3 regions of the Exiguobacterium sp. N4-1P genome follow, and region 1 is predicted to be linked to each of the others. Evidence: a T-box and tRNA genes for the amino acid it is inferred to sense, from the RefSeq annotation. Region 1 holds a T-box; the other regions hold tRNA genes.
The links. The T-box of region 1 lies ahead of leuS (leucine--tRNA ligase). A T-box ahead of a tRNA ligase gene usually reads a tRNA of that ligase, here a tRNA-Leu.

Region 1 (4,976 bases):
AACACTTTGTGCCAGAAACGTGCGTACAGTAAGTGAAGGACCGCATGTTCTGCCCCACCGATATAAATATCGACCGGAAGCCAGTATTTTAATTTCTCCGGATCCGCGAGTGCCTCTTCATTATGCGGATCGATGAAACGAAGGTAGTACCAGCAGCTACCGCCCCATTGTGGCATCGTGTTCGTTTCGCGGCGTCCTTTCATCCCTGTCACAGGATCCGTATAGTCGAGCCACTCTTCTGCAAGAGCAAGCGGCGACTCTCCTGTTCCCGACGGTTTGATTTCAGGAATCATCGGAAGTTCAAGCGGCAACTCTTCTTTATCCAGCGTCTTCATCGTTCCATCTTCCATATGGACGACTGGAATCGGCTCGCCCCAATAGCGTTGACGGCTAAAGAGCCAGTCACGCAGACGATACGTAATTTTCTTCCGTCCGACTTGGTTCGTTTCGAGTTCCGCGATGATGGTTTCGATTGCGTCCGCCTTCGAGAGACCGTCGAGCATTTGTGAATTGACATGCTCCCCTTCTCCCGTATACGCTGCTTCGTCGACATTTCCGCCTTTTACGACTTCGATGATTGGAAGGTCAAACTGTTTCGCAAACTCATGATCGCGTTCGTCATGTGCCGGAACGGCCATGATGGCACCTGTTCCATACGTCGCAAGAACATAGTCGGCAATCCAGATCGGAAGACGTTCGCCAGAAATCGGGTTGACGGCGAACGCACCCGTGAAGACACCTGTCTTCTCTTTTGCAAGATCCGTCCGTTCAAGATCCGATTTCGTCTGAACAGACGCGATATAACATTCGACTGCTGCCTGATGTTCTGCTGTCATGATGTCCGCGACGAATGGATGCTCCGGTGCTAAGACGAGGTACGTTGCGCCGAAGACTGTATCCGGACGTGTCGTGAAGACCGTGACTTGTTTTTTGTGGCCGTCAATCGTAAAGTCGATTTCCGCACCTTCCGATTTACCAATCCAGTTCCGCTGCATTTCTTTCACCGACTCCGGCCAATCGAGTTCATCTAAATCGTCGAGGAGACGGTCCGCGTATTCCGTAATCTTAAGGACCCACTGGCGCATCGGGACACGGACGACGGGATGATTTCCACGTTCAGACAATCCATCGATGACTTCTTCATTCGCAAGGACCGTTCCAAGTGCCGGGCACCAGTTGACTGCCACTTCATCGACGAACGCAAGTCCTTTTTCGTACAGTTGTGTAAAGATCCACTGTGTCCATTTGTAGTATTTCGGATCCGTCGTATTGATTTCACGGTCCCAATCATATGAAAAACCGAGGTCTTTCAACTGACGTTTGAACGTTTCAATATTTTGTGCCGTGAACTCACGCGGGTCATTCCCCGTATCGAGTGCATACTGTTCTGCCGGGAGTCCGAACGCATCCCATCCCATTGGGTGAAGGACGTTATACCCTTGCATCCGTTTCATCCGTGCGAGGATATCCGTTGCCGTGTATCCTTCCGGGTGTCCGACATGCAGTCCTGCTCCCGATGGATAAGGAAACATGTCGAGGGCATAAAAGCCTTCCTTACTTGGGTCTTCCGTCGTTACGAACGCGTTATCCTGTTCCCAGCGCGCTTGCCATTTTGGTTCAATCTCACGATGATTATACGACATCTATTCTTCCTCCTCTGATTAAAAAAACCGGTCCTCCGCCCCTAAGAATAGGGACGAAAGACCGGTTTGGCTTCCGCGGTACCACCCACGTTGTCTGTCAATGACAGACCGCTTGACTCACAGATAACGGTGTGAAGGACCGGATTCGCTACTCGTTGTTCACGAATCATGCTCCCTGACGAGTTCATGGACAGTTCCGACTGGTTTGCACCACCCACCAGTTCTCTAAACGGAATGTCTCCACTACTACTTCAGTTCGTTGCATCTGACTATCTATTAGTTAGTTTAATCTGAATCTTAATCAACCGTCAACGTTTCCGTAAAATTTCTCCAATCGCAGCATGTGTTGAAACCTGATGATCCGCGTGATGTAACATCTGCCCCGGCATCCGGTCGTCGAGTAACGCGATGACTTCCATCCCAGCTTTTTTCGCCCCCATCATGCCGTTCGCCGCGTCCTCAATTACGATACATGACTCTGGGGCGAGACCCATCCGTTTTGCTGTCAGCTCGAAGATAGCTGGGTCCGGTTTAGAGCGCGGGACTTCAAAACCGCTCGTGTAGGCGTCGACTGTCAACCCATAAAATGCGATGACGCGTTCAATTTTTTCAAGCGAACTCGATGATGCAATTGCAATCCCGTAACCTTCGCTTCGAGCGATACTCATCAACTCATGAACCCCTTCCTTTAATCCACAGTCTTCCGGCTTGGCGTGTTGTTGAAATAAGTCATGTTCCTGTGCAAGTAACACATCCGTTTGATGCGGTAAGCGATGTTGTTCAATTAATTCCTGCCACATCTCGTCGCCCGTCTTACCCATGAAGGTCGCATATTGAACTAAATCAAGTGGAATCCCGAGTTGATGAAACATTTTTTTATGTACCCCAAAGTAGCGAATTTCACTATCTAAAATGACGCCATCCATATCGAAGATTAAACCCCTCGTTTGCATCCCATTCACTCCTTTTTTTGATTTTAACAAAAAAAACGACAGTGATGGACTGTCGTTTTTATCATTTCGAAATCAGTGTTGGTTGCGAACGATATCCCGGAAAATAATGTTCCAACTCTCCGTCTCCATAGAGCTGGCACAGTTGTTCATATTGAGCAGGCAGTAGAACATTTTTTCCTAAATGATATTCAAATAAACGATAGCCCGTATAGCGACACTTACTCTCGAACAGGCTATCACGCTCTTTATACCCGCCACCTAAATGCTGTTCGACCAACCCGGCATCTTTCGCACATAAAATAGCCTCAAATTCTAACCGTTGATTTGGATAGACCTTATGTTCATCCCGCTTACAGCCAATCAAATGACCATGTGCAAATTCTCGGCCAAGTAAAACGAAGTAACCTCCGATGATTTCCTCGTTAAGTTCTGCAATCAAGAGGAGCGGCGTACAGAGGCTCGTCGACTCAAATAACTGTTCGAAGTAGTCTCGAGAAAAGTAGTAATGGCTCGAGGCATCCTTTCGGTCCATCGTCTGATAATACAACTGAATGAATGATTGTAAATCTTCGTGTGTCCCTCGTCGGACAACTAAGTCAGAAGCCAATGATTTCCGAACCATACTCCGCGTCTTTTTATGAAATGTCTGTGTAATTTCTTCTACGGATGGTCGTAAGTCGATACTCGTAGTATGTCGAATAAATTCTTTTTGCGTCCAGTGGTGCGCAAACCGCTGATTTTCAGTCAACGGATTGTATCGGATCAACTCTGTGACAATCTTTTTCTGCAATGCCCAGTCATAAAAGGAAGTTCGAGCCTCTGCTCACTCCTTTTCAGTCAAATCACCCACCACTTCAGGACCGCCATATCCGTATGGAGTAATCAAATCCCAATACTCCGTATCAAAAATAGCTCGTTTTAAGAAAGGATAAAACAGTTTCCCGGCCTCTCCTTGAAAATAAATCAACCCGGGATGTTCCCCTTCTCGTGCATTTAACATAACGTATTCATAACTGTAAAAGATGTCTAGCGGCTGATTGCGAATAAGTGCTGTCCAAGTTGCCTGATCGTCGATGAAAACGCACTTTGCCATTATGGTACACCTCCTGTTAAAAAACAGACCATAAAAATAAAATTAAATTTCTTTAATTTGGTTAATTAATTAAATTTTACCTCTTTAAGTCACTACCCTGTTTGATTTCTTTTTATTCCGTCCAGCAAAAAAAGACCAACTATTTCTTTTTCGAAACAGTTGGTCTAAGATATCTTAATTGATTTTAGGAATTGCTCGAACAAATACGATACCTGCAAGTAAAATCAATCCGATTAGCGTCAAGAAGACCGCATTCATCCCAGATAAATCGTAAATCAATCCACCGACCGTCGGACTAATCATCCGTCCAGCGGAAGCCGCAATGTTGACGTACCCTTGGAATTCCCCTTCTTTACCGATCGGTGCAAGTCGTGCCGCCATCGCAGGGACAGCTGGCCAGATGAACATCTCTCCAACCGTTAAAATGACCATCGCAACAAGAAACATTTCAAACCCTTCAGCAAACGGTACGATGAGATAGGATAATAAGAAGATGCCCGTTCCCGTCAATAATTGACGTTTTAAATCATCTCCGAACCATCTTAAAATCGGCGTCAAGAGCGGTTGTGCGAAGACGATTAATGCTCCATTGATTGTCCATAAAATCGAGTACTCGGAAATCGTCACACCAAGTGATTTCGTGTGGACGGCAAACGTTCCTTGCCATTGTACGTAAACGAACCAAAGCAACGCATACCCGACTGAAACGTAGAGCATCGTCCGAACCGACTCCTTCGATAACGGCTCACGGACTTCTTCCGTCGTAAACTCTTTTTGTCGTTTAACCTGCGGCGCCTGAATCCAGTTCAAACCTATGAACAGAACAATCGCAAACACTACATAGAGCAATAAGTTCGCGATGAAGATAAATTGAATATCAATCGCAGCAATTTGACCACTGACTGCCGTACCGAGCGCAACTCCAACGTTTTGTGCTACATAGATTGCATTAAAGGCACGTCGTCCGCCTTTTGGCCAAATCAGACCGGTTAATGCGTAAATCGTCGGGAACACCATCCCCCCGACGAAACCGATCAATCCAAGCATCGTCACATAACCAATGAATGTCTGATGGAACAACAGCAGACCAATCGAAGCAATCACGAGTCCGATGACACTGATGATGAGCGTCCGCTTCCCACCTAAACGATCAAACGCTTTTCCACCCATGTAATTTCCGACGATTGCGAGCGCAGAGTTGACGAACAAGGCCATTCCTGCCTTGGTCATGGATTCGCCTAAGTATTCATGAATATATAATGTATTAAACGGCCATAAAAAAGAGGC
Region 2 (4,976 bases), on a different contig from region 1:
TTGAAGGGGTCGAAGGGAAACGTTTTCTGACCCGATCCCGTGCCTTTACGGATGAAGAGTACGCTACACTTCAGACTGACACTAGATGACCCCCTTTAAAACATCTGAAACTGCTTCGCGTGAGAGATGTCACCGAGGCAGTTTTAGGTGTTTTTTCATTTGCTGTGTGAGGGGAACGTTAGCACGAAATTTGGTTTCTCTATGCGAAGAGCGGTATAATAAAAGCAACATTTTTTAAAAGGAGGTCTTGTTGATGGTTGAGTTTACACGATTGACGTCCATTGATGCCGTGCAGTCCTGGTATTCGGTTCAGGGTGCTAGTTTTTTATACGTCTCAAGCCCGAATTGTTCCGTCTGTGAATCCTTGTTCCCACAAATCGAACCCATCATGTTGGAACACCCAGAAATTCGATCGGCGCGTGTCGATGTATCGGACGTTCCCGAAATTGCAGGAGCGTTATCCATTTTCACCGCCCCTGTCTTACTTTTGTTTTTAGACGGAAAAGAGATGCACCGCGAGGCACGAATCGTCCCAATCGAACGATTCCGTCGACGTGTGGAGCAGATTGGTGAATTTGTAAAATCAGAAATCATCGATTTAGAAAATTAATCGTTAACTGAAGGAGGAAGAAGATGAGGTATCCATTTTTCGGCTGGACAGGGCAAACAATTGGTATAACAGCATTATCTTCCGGCTTACCTGATGCGCTCCATCCTTTACTCGAAGAATCCAAGTTACGTTTAGAGGACCGGCAGATGGAGACGATGATTGGTGATACGGTTTGGACACAAAAGAAAGCACAGAGTACAACAGCAGCGGTTCGGGCATCTGAATTGATGCAGATGTTCCAAAACCCAGATATCGATGCGATCCTGCCGCCGTTTGGTGGCGAACGCGCCTTGGATGTATTACCGCATCTAGACTTTTATGAACTGCCGGTGAAATGGTTACTCGGATATTCAGATACGAGTACGGTCTTGTTCGCAATTACCGTAAAAACGGGGATTGCGACAGCACATGGTCCGAACGTGCTTGAGTTGAGAAGTGAAGAATGGGACGAGACGACAGCTGCTTGGCGTCGCGTGCTTGCAACACCGCGTGATGGTTCCGTGACCCAGTGGATGTCGACAAGGTTTCAAACAGCCTGGAATCACGACGTCCGCCCTGAGCGCTTTATGTTCCATTTCGATCAACCGACGGAATGGAAAACTCTGAATCCATCCATCACTCAGGTGACGGGTCGACTTCTCGGAGGATGCCTCGAAACCGTCCGTCATTTAATCGGTACGCCTTATGGCGATGTCCGTGCATTTCAAGAACAACAACTCGAGGGTGAACCGATTCTTTGGTACTTCGAAGCCTGTGAAGCCAGCGCGACTGATCTTCACCGTTCCTTGATGCAGATGCATCTTGCCGGCTGGTTTGATAACGCAACTGGTATTTTGTTTGGTCGAACAAGCGCAGGGCAGGCAATCGAAGACTATGCATTACTGGATGTCTACCAAATGATTGCAACAGAGACAGGACTGCCGATTTTTTATGATTTCGACATCGGTCATCAGCCGCCCCAATTGACACTCGTCAATGGTGCGACGGCAACAGTGACGCTTCAAGGAAAAGATTCACGGCTTGATATGACATTCAACTAAGGAGATTTCATATGGCGACACGACATTTTCAATCGCTTGGTGCATATAAGCGAATCTACATCAATCCGGAAACACGCCGGATGACGTTACCAGAACCTTTTTATGATGCACTCGGACTGACGGATGAAGTAATGATTGCGCAAGTCGGACAAGTCCTCGTCATGCGCAATCCAGACGAGATGGTCGAGATGGAGACCGAATTATTATCGCAAATCGTTGAAGAAGGATTTGCGGGGCAAGAGCTCATTCGCGAATTCGCTTACCGGAAGGCCCAGCATGAACAACGGTTGCGCCAGCACATATTACAAGATGATCATCCAGAGTCGTCAGCTCAACTAGAAATCGAACTATAACAACGAGGAGTGGGGACCGGATGCGAACAGGTACAAAAATTGGTTTAGGCGTGATTGGTTCAGGGATGCTTGCAGCAAGCTATTACTTTTACGAAATGGCAATCGCAACGAATCCGAAACCTTTCTTGACGAACAACCGTGATTTAAGTGACGAGATGGTCCGATTGATGCAACCGGGTCAGACATGGATTAAGGAACAACCGTTAGAACTCGTCGCGACGCAAGCACATGATGGATTGACGCTTCGCGCACATTACTTACCGCCACTCGTTCCGTCCGATCGAGTCGTCATTCTCGTACATGGTTACGGTGGTGTCGGAACAGACTTAGCAGGATTCGCCTATCTGTATCATCAAGCGGGTTTTCATGTGTTGATGCCGGACAATCGTGGTCACGGAAAAAGTGACGGAAATTACATCGGTTTCGGGTGGCATGACCGGCAAGACTGTCTGCGCTGGATCGACTATTTAGTCGGATGTGTTGGTACGGATTCTTCCATCTTTTTACATGGTGTATCGATGGGGGGCGCGACGGTTTTGATGACGAGTGGAGAGACATTACCTGCTCAAGTCAAAGGCATCATCTCCGACTGTGCTTATACATCAGTCAACGCAGTCCTCGCCTATCAGATGAAACGGATGTATCGTTTGCCGCACTTTCCGTTCCTTGCGATGACGAGTTTATTGACGAAATTAAAGGCTGGTTACTTCTTCAGTGAAGCTTCCGCATTAAAACAAGTCAAAAAGGCGGCGGTACCGATCTTATTCATTCATGGGGATGCAGATACGTTCGTTCCGACATCGATGGTCTATGAACTGTATGATGCTTGCCAAACGAAGAAGGAACTCGTCGTCATTCCGAATGCGGCACATGCAATGGCTTATTTTGAAGCACCCGATCGATACGATGAAGTCGTCGAGGCGTTTGTTCGGCGCGTATTGTCAGCATGACAAATGAAAGTGTATGAAGCGGAAGGAATGGATTGACAAAAATCAGTCCATTTCGTATTCTACAATCATATAAGTCATGTCGTCGTGGCGGAATCGGTAGACGCGCTAGACTCAGAATCTAGTGGTGGCAACACTGTGGAGGTTCAAGTCCTCTCGGCGGCATTTCCATAAGTTGAAGACCTGTTAGTAGGTCACAGACTGTAGACAAACTAGATGGAAGGTCACTTGCATGTGATTTTCTATCTTTTTTTGTTCTCTCTTTCCTTCCTAAGCGTCTTCCTGTGGCAAACATCGCGCCGCTACAGCGAAGCTGCAGGGTCGCTCCTGTTTGCTTTCCACTAGAAAGCGATTAGATCGAAAATCGCGACTTTTTTAGTTTTCTTTCAGATAATTCAGTTTTTTTACCAAAACATGTTTCAAAGGGACCATTATTAAGGAAAATATCCTAATAGAGGGCCGTGCCTTCAAAAGAAGGGGGTAAAAAGTATGAATAAACGTTTTTCTATCTTATTTTTATTGATGGGATGTCTGTTCGTATTAAGTGCGTGTAGCATCGGTTCAAATGATGATTCATCGTCAGAGGACAAAACGTACAAAGTCGGGATCGACGTCACCTATCCACCATTCGAGTACAAGGACGGGGATACGTACAAAGGAATCGATATCGATTTGATTCAAGCGATTGCAGACGACCAAAACTTCAAGATTGAATTTGAAGCGATGGACTTTAGCGGAATCATTCCTGCTCTGCAGGCGGATCAACTCGACATCGCGATTGCCGGGATGAGTATCACACCGGAACGTGAAAAAGTCGTTACCTTCTCTGACCCGTACTTTGAAGCCGGACTGATTCTTGTCGTCAAAGACAACAATGATGACATCAAGTCGGTTGATGATTTAAAAGGGGAACGCGTGGCAGTTAAAAAAGGGACGACGGGGGCAAAGTATGCAACGGATAACGCGGATAAGCTAGGCATTAAAGTTACACAATTCAATGATAGTCCAGCGATGTTCCAGGAAGTCAAAAATGGGAATGCAGCAGCCTTGATTGAAGACTATCCAGTCATCTCGTATGCCAACAAACAACAAAACCTTGGTCTGAAACTCGTGGGAGATCGTTTAAATGGTGATAATTACGGGATTGCCGTCCTTAAAGGGGAAAACGAAGACTTGATGAAAAAAATCAATACAGGTTTAGCGAATTTAAAAGACAGTGGCGAGTACGACGAAATCGTTGATCGTTATTTAAAATAATCACCCGATTGAGTGAATGATGAGGGAGTTGAGCTGCTGATGGAAGTAGCAAAAGCTGCATTTCCGTTTTTCTTAGATGGGTTACAAGTTACCTTATATATCTTTATCATCGCCGTCATCGCAGGATTCTTGATTGGTCTCATCGTTGCCTTGATGCGCTTGTCTCCATTAAAACTTTTAAATGGGATCGCAATCGTTTATATCGATGTGATCCGTGGGACACCGTTCATCGTTCAACTGTTCTTCATTTATTTTGGTTTGAACTCACTCGAATGGTTATCGATGGACCGGATGTACGCGGGGATTTTGACGGTCGCGATCAATGCAGGGGCCTATTTTGCAGAAATCATCCGGGCCGGTATCCAGTCGATTGACAAAGGTCAAACCGAAGCCGCACGATCGCTCGGGATGACGGGCCGTCAAACGATGGTCCAAATCATTTTACCGCAAGCTTTTCGGAGAATGTTGCCGACCATTACGAACCAATCGATCATTAGTTTAAAGGATACTTCGTTGCTCTCGATTATCGGCATCGCCGATTTGACGCAACAAGGACAAGTCCAGCAAGCGACGACGTTTGAACCGTTCATCGTCTGGTCCGTCGTCGGCTTAATGTATTTCGTCATCATCTATCTGCTGTCGATGTTAGCGAAATTCTTGGAACGGAGGTTTACGCTACGATGAGTATCATTCAAGTAGATAACTTAAAAAAGTCATTCGGAAAAAATGAAGTCCTAAAGGATATCTCCGTTGAAGTAGAAGAGAAAGA
Region 3 (4,976 bases), 580 kb from region 1:
ACCATACGTAATTCCGATTGACCCTTCTGACGGGACAAGGTCATGATTTGGCGCGTGCTGGAACTCTGCGAAAATCATTTCGTACGGTTTCCCGAGCACGTGAGCGAGCACGTTCAAGCGTCCACGGTGAGCCATCCCGATATTGATCGTTTCTGAACCGTTCGCAATCAAGTGACCGATAATCGTATCAAGCAATGGAACCATCGCGTCGAGTCCTTCGATTGAAAAACGTTTTTGTCCGACATATGTTTTATGAAGAAACTTCTCGAACAACTCCGTTTCAGCTAGTCGTTTGAAAAGTTGTTTCTTTTGGTCATTCGTCAGTTTCGCCGTCAATGCACCTTGTTCGACTTTTTGACGTAACCATTTCTTTTCGTCTAAATCATCAACGTGTTGGAGTTCGACTGCCGCCGCTCCCGTGTATTGCGCTTTTAAGTGCTCAATCGCTTCGAATGCGTCCGAAAGACCTGCAGGTGGATCTGGACAAACGAGTGAGACCGGCATCGTCCGTAAATCTGCCTCCGTTAATCCGAACTGCTCTAATTCAAGCAATTCGTTCTCACGCGGATGATCTTTCAACGGATAAATATCTGCCGCAAGGTGACCCTTCGCCCGAATACGTTCTGCGAGACGATGCGCGGCTAAATATTTTTCGAAATCCCCTGTTTCTACGTGCACTGGTGTGACAGTTTCTGTGACCGGAGCACCGTGTGTTTCAAAATAAGCACGCGTCTCTTCGTCAATCGAAGAAGCATCTTCTAAAAATCGTTCGTACATCTCGATGATGTACCCAAGGTTCGGTCCATAAAATGCTTGTTTCTCCTGTTCCCGGCTTGCCATGTACGGTTCCCCCCGTTTCATTCATTTCACCCTTTGAGCTGCTCAACACAGCCCGTTCCCAACTCTCTACCTGTTAGCGCTTTCAAATATAGTGGCATAAAAAATCGACAGTGGCACTTCCTCTATGAATTAAGATGGATGACCACGACTGAAGGCGTTTATACCAAAGTGTTTGCCTTAGTTATTATCTTACTACTTCTTAAGCCCCAGTGCGTTTCGAATTCCCAATTTCTCTGTGCTAAATGTATAAGTTTTTCTTATGATGTCAGCATCAGTGATTTATGATACAAACATTTCTTTCACGGTAGTGTCATTTCTGCACACGAAAAGAAACGCCCATGCCTATCTTTCAGGCACCGGCGTCCTCGTTTACAACACTTTACTTAAAAACGATTGGGTCCGTTCATGTTGCGGAGAATCAAACAGTTCACTCGGAACATTTTCTTCGACGATATAGCCGCCGTCCATAAAGAGTACACGATCTCCGACCTCACGGGCGAAGCCCATTTCATGTGTCACGACAATCATTGTCATCCCTTCGATCGCCAATTGTTTCATGACTTCAAGGACATCCCCGACCATCTCCGGATCAAGTGCCGATGTCGGTTCGTCGAACAACATGATTTTCGGATTCATCGCGAGTGCACGGGCAATCGCGACCCGTTGTTTTTGTCCGCCTGAAAGTTCTCCAGGATAGTTGTCCGCTTTTTCGCGGAGCCCTACCTTATCAAGTAATGCAAGCGCACGTTCCTTTGCTTGTCCCTTTTCCGTTTTACGGACTTTAATCGGTGCGAGCATAACATTATCTAAAACCGTCTTATGCGGAAAGAGATTAAAGTGCTGAAAGACCATCCCAACTTCTTCTCGGACTTTATTGATGTCGACTTTCGGGTCCGTAATATTGTGCTTATCGATGATGACTGTCCCACCTGTAATGTCTTCCAGACGATTCAGACAACGAAGAAACGTACTTTTCCCAGAACCAGATGGACCAATGACGCAAACTACTTCTTTCTCTTCTACTTCAACGGAGATATCCTTTAGGACTTCATTTTTTCCGAATGACTTTTTTAAGTTATCTACTTGAATGATACTCATCGTAGCGTAAACCTCCGTTCCAAGAATTTCGCTAACATCGACAGCAGATAGATGATGACGAAATACATTAAGCCGACGACGGACCAGACGATGAACGGTTCAAACGTCGTCGCTTGCTGGACTTGTCCTTGTTGCGTCAAATCGGCGATGCCGATAATCGAGAGCAACGAAGTATCCTTTAAACTAATGATCGATTGGTTCGTAATGGTCGGCAACATTCTCCGAAAAGCTTGCGGTAAAATGATTTGGACCATCGTTTGACGGCCCGTCATCCCGAGCGATCGTGCGGCTTCGGTTTGACCTTTGTCAATCGACTGGATACCGGCCCGGATGATTTCTGCAAAATAGGCCCCTGCATTGATCGCGACCGTCAAAATCCCCGCGTACATCCGGTCCATCGATAACCATTCGAGTGAGTTCAAACCAAAATAAATGAAGAACAGTTGAACGATGAACGGTGTCCCACGGATCACATCGATATAAACGATTGCGATCCCATTTAAAAGTTTTAATGGAGACAAGCGCATCAAGGCAACGATGAGACCAATCAAGAATCCTGCGATGACGGCGATGATAAAGATATATAAGGTAACTTGTAACCCATCTAAGAAAAACGGAAATGCAGCTTTTGCTACTTCCATCAGCAGCTCAACTCCCTCATCATTCACTCAATCGGGTGATTATTTTAAATAACGATCAACGATTTCGTCGTACTCGCCACTGTCTTTTAAATTCGCTAAACCTGTATTGATTTTTTTCATCAAGTCTTCGTTTTCCCCTTTAAGGACGGCAATCCCGTAATTATCACCATTTAAACGATCTCCCACGAGTTTCAGACCAAGGTTTTGTTGTTTGTTGGCATACGAGATGACTGGATAGTCTTCAATCAAGGCTGCTGCATTCCCATTTTTGACTTCCTGGAACATCGCTGGACTATCATTGAATTGTGTAACTTTAATGCCTAGCTTATCCGCGTTATCCGTTGCATACTTTGCCCCCGTCGTCCCTTTTTTAACTGCCACGCGTTCCCCTTTTAAATCATCAACCGACTTGATGTCATCATTGTTGTCTTTGACGACAAGAATCAGTCCGGCTTCAAAGTACGGGTCAGAGAAGGTAACGACTTTTTCACGTTCCGGTGTGATACTCATCCCGGCAATCGCGATGTCGAGTTGATCCGCCTGCAGAGCAGGAATGATTCCGCTAAAGTCCATCGCTTCAAATTCAATCTTGAAGTTTTGGTCGTCTGCAATCGCTTGAATCAAATCGATATCGATTCCTTTGTACGTATCCCCGTCCTTGTACTCGAATGGTGGATAGGTGACGTCGATCCCGACTTTGTACGTTTTGTCCTCTGACGATGAATCATCATTTGAACCGATGCTACACGCACTTAATACGAACAGACATCCCATCAATAAAAATAAGATAGAAAAACGTTTATTCATACTTTTTACCCCCTTCTTTTGAAGGCACGGCCCTCTATTAGGATATTTTCCTTAATAATGGTCCCTTTGAAACATGTTTTGGTAAAAAAACTGAATTATCTGAAAGAAAACTAAAAAAGTCGCGATTTTCGATCTAATCGCTTTCTAGTGGAAAGCAAACAGGAGCGACCCTGCAGCTTCGCTGTAGCGGCGCGATGTTTGCCACAGGAAGACGCTTAGGAAGGAAAGAGAGAACAAAAAAAGATAGAAAATCACATGCAAGTGACCTTCCATCTAGTTTGTCTACAGTCTGTGACCTACTAACAGGTCTTCAACTTATGGAAATGCCGCCGAGAGGACTTGAACCTCCACAGTGTTGCCACCACTAGATTCTGAGTCTAGCGCGTCTACCGATTCCGCCACGACGACATGACTTATATGATTGTAGAATACGAAATGGACTGATTTTTGTCAATCCATTCCTTCCGCTTCATACACTTTCATTTGTCATGCTGACAATACGCGCCGAACAAACGCCTCGACGACTTCATCGTATCGATCGGGTGCTTCAAAATAAGCCATTGCATGTGCCGCATTCGGAATGACGACGAGTTCCTTCTTCGTTTGGCAAGCATCATACAGTTCATAGACCATCGATGTCGGAACGAACGTATCTGCATCCCCATGAATGAATAAGATCGGTACCGCCGCCTTTTTGACTTGTTTTAATGCGGAAGCTTCACTGAAGAAGTAACCAGCCTTTAATTTCGTCAATAAACTCGTCATCGCAAGGAACGGAAAGTGCGGCAAACGATACATCCGTTTCATCTGATAGGCGAGGACTGCGTTGACTGATGTATAAGCACAGTCGGAGATGATGCCTTTGACTTGAGCAGGTAATGTCTCTCCACTCGTCATCAAAACCGTCGCGCCCCCCATCGATACACCATGTAAAAAGATGGAAGAATCCGTACCAACACATCCGACTAAATAGTCGATCCAGCGCAGACAGTCTTGCCGGTCATGCCACCCGAAACCGATGTAATTTCCGTCACTTTTTCCGTGACCACGATTGTCCGGCATCAACACATGAAAACCCGCTTGATGATACAGATAGGCGAATCCTGCTAAGTCTGTTCCGACACCACCGTAACCATGTACGAGAATGACGACTCGATCGGACGGAACGAGTGGCGGTAAGTAATGTGCGCGAAGCGTCAATCCATCATGTGCTTGCGTCGCGACGAGTTCTAACGGTTGTTCCTTAATCCATGTCTGACCCGGTTGCATCAATCGGACCATCTCGTCACTTAAATCACGGTTGTTCGTCAAGAAAGGTTTCGGATTCGTTGCGATTGCCATTTCGTAAAAGTAATAGCTTGCTGCAAGCATCCCTGAACCAATCACGCCTAAACCAATTTTTGTACCTGTTCGCATCCGGTCCCCACTCCTCGTTGTTATAGTTCGATTTCTAGTTGAGCTGACGACTCTGGATGATCATCTTGTAATATGTGCTGGCGCAACCGTTGTTCATGCTGGGCCTTCCGGTAAGCGAATTCGCGAATGAGCTCTTGCCCCGCAAATCCTTCTTCAACGATTTGCGATAATAAT

Region 2: it has a tRNA-Leu gene. The T-box ahead of leuS (leucine--tRNA ligase) is inferred to sense a tRNA for this amino acid. The anticodon was not compared.
Region 3: it has a tRNA-Leu gene. The T-box ahead of leuS (leucine--tRNA ligase) is inferred to sense a tRNA for this amino acid. The anticodon was not compared.

The regions. Positions count from the first base shown of each region.
Region 1 covers NZ_CP022236.1:2,169,955-2,174,930, forward strand. Annotated here, with positions in the region: gene leuS (leucine--tRNA ligase) at 1-1,643, opposite strand, end outside; T-box leader at 1,690-1,912, opposite strand; gene A0126_RS11200 (HAD family hydrolase) at 1,952-2,596, opposite strand; gene A0126_RS11205 (peptidoglycan bridge formation glycyltransferase FemA/FemB family protein) at 2,658-3,386, opposite strand; gene A0126_RS11210 (hypothetical protein) at 3,420-3,689, opposite strand; gene A0126_RS11215 (MDR family MFS transporter) at 3,864-4,976, opposite strand, start outside.
Region 2 covers NZ_CP022238.1:397,601-402,576, reverse strand. Annotated here, with positions in the region: gene A0126_RS18655 (DUF779 domain-containing protein) at 1-89, shown strand, start outside; gene A0126_RS18650 (thioredoxin family protein) at 254-610, shown strand; gene A0126_RS18645 (S66 family peptidase) at 634-1,650, shown strand; gene A0126_RS18640 (hypothetical protein) at 1,662-2,003, shown strand; gene A0126_RS18635 (alpha/beta hydrolase) at 2,024-2,953, shown strand; tRNA gene A0126_RS18630 (tRNA-Leu) at 3,032-3,115, shown strand; gene A0126_RS18625 (transporter substrate-binding domain-containing protein) at 3,440-4,207, shown strand; gene A0126_RS18620 (amino acid ABC transporter permease) at 4,247-4,891, shown strand; gene A0126_RS18615 (amino acid ABC transporter ATP-binding protein) at 4,888-4,976, shown strand, end outside.
Region 3 covers NZ_CP022236.1:1,586,409-1,591,384, forward strand. Annotated here, with positions in the region: gene A0126_RS08340 (2-oxoglutarate dehydrogenase E1 component) at 1-861, opposite strand, end outside; gene A0126_RS08345 (amino acid ABC transporter ATP-binding protein) at 1,210-1,938, opposite strand; gene A0126_RS08350 (amino acid ABC transporter permease) at 1,935-2,579, opposite strand; gene A0126_RS08355 (transporter substrate-binding domain-containing protein) at 2,619-3,386, opposite strand; tRNA gene A0126_RS08360 (tRNA-Leu) at 3,711-3,794, opposite strand; gene A0126_RS08365 (alpha/beta hydrolase) at 3,873-4,802, opposite strand; gene A0126_RS08370 (hypothetical protein) at 4,823-4,976, opposite strand, start outside.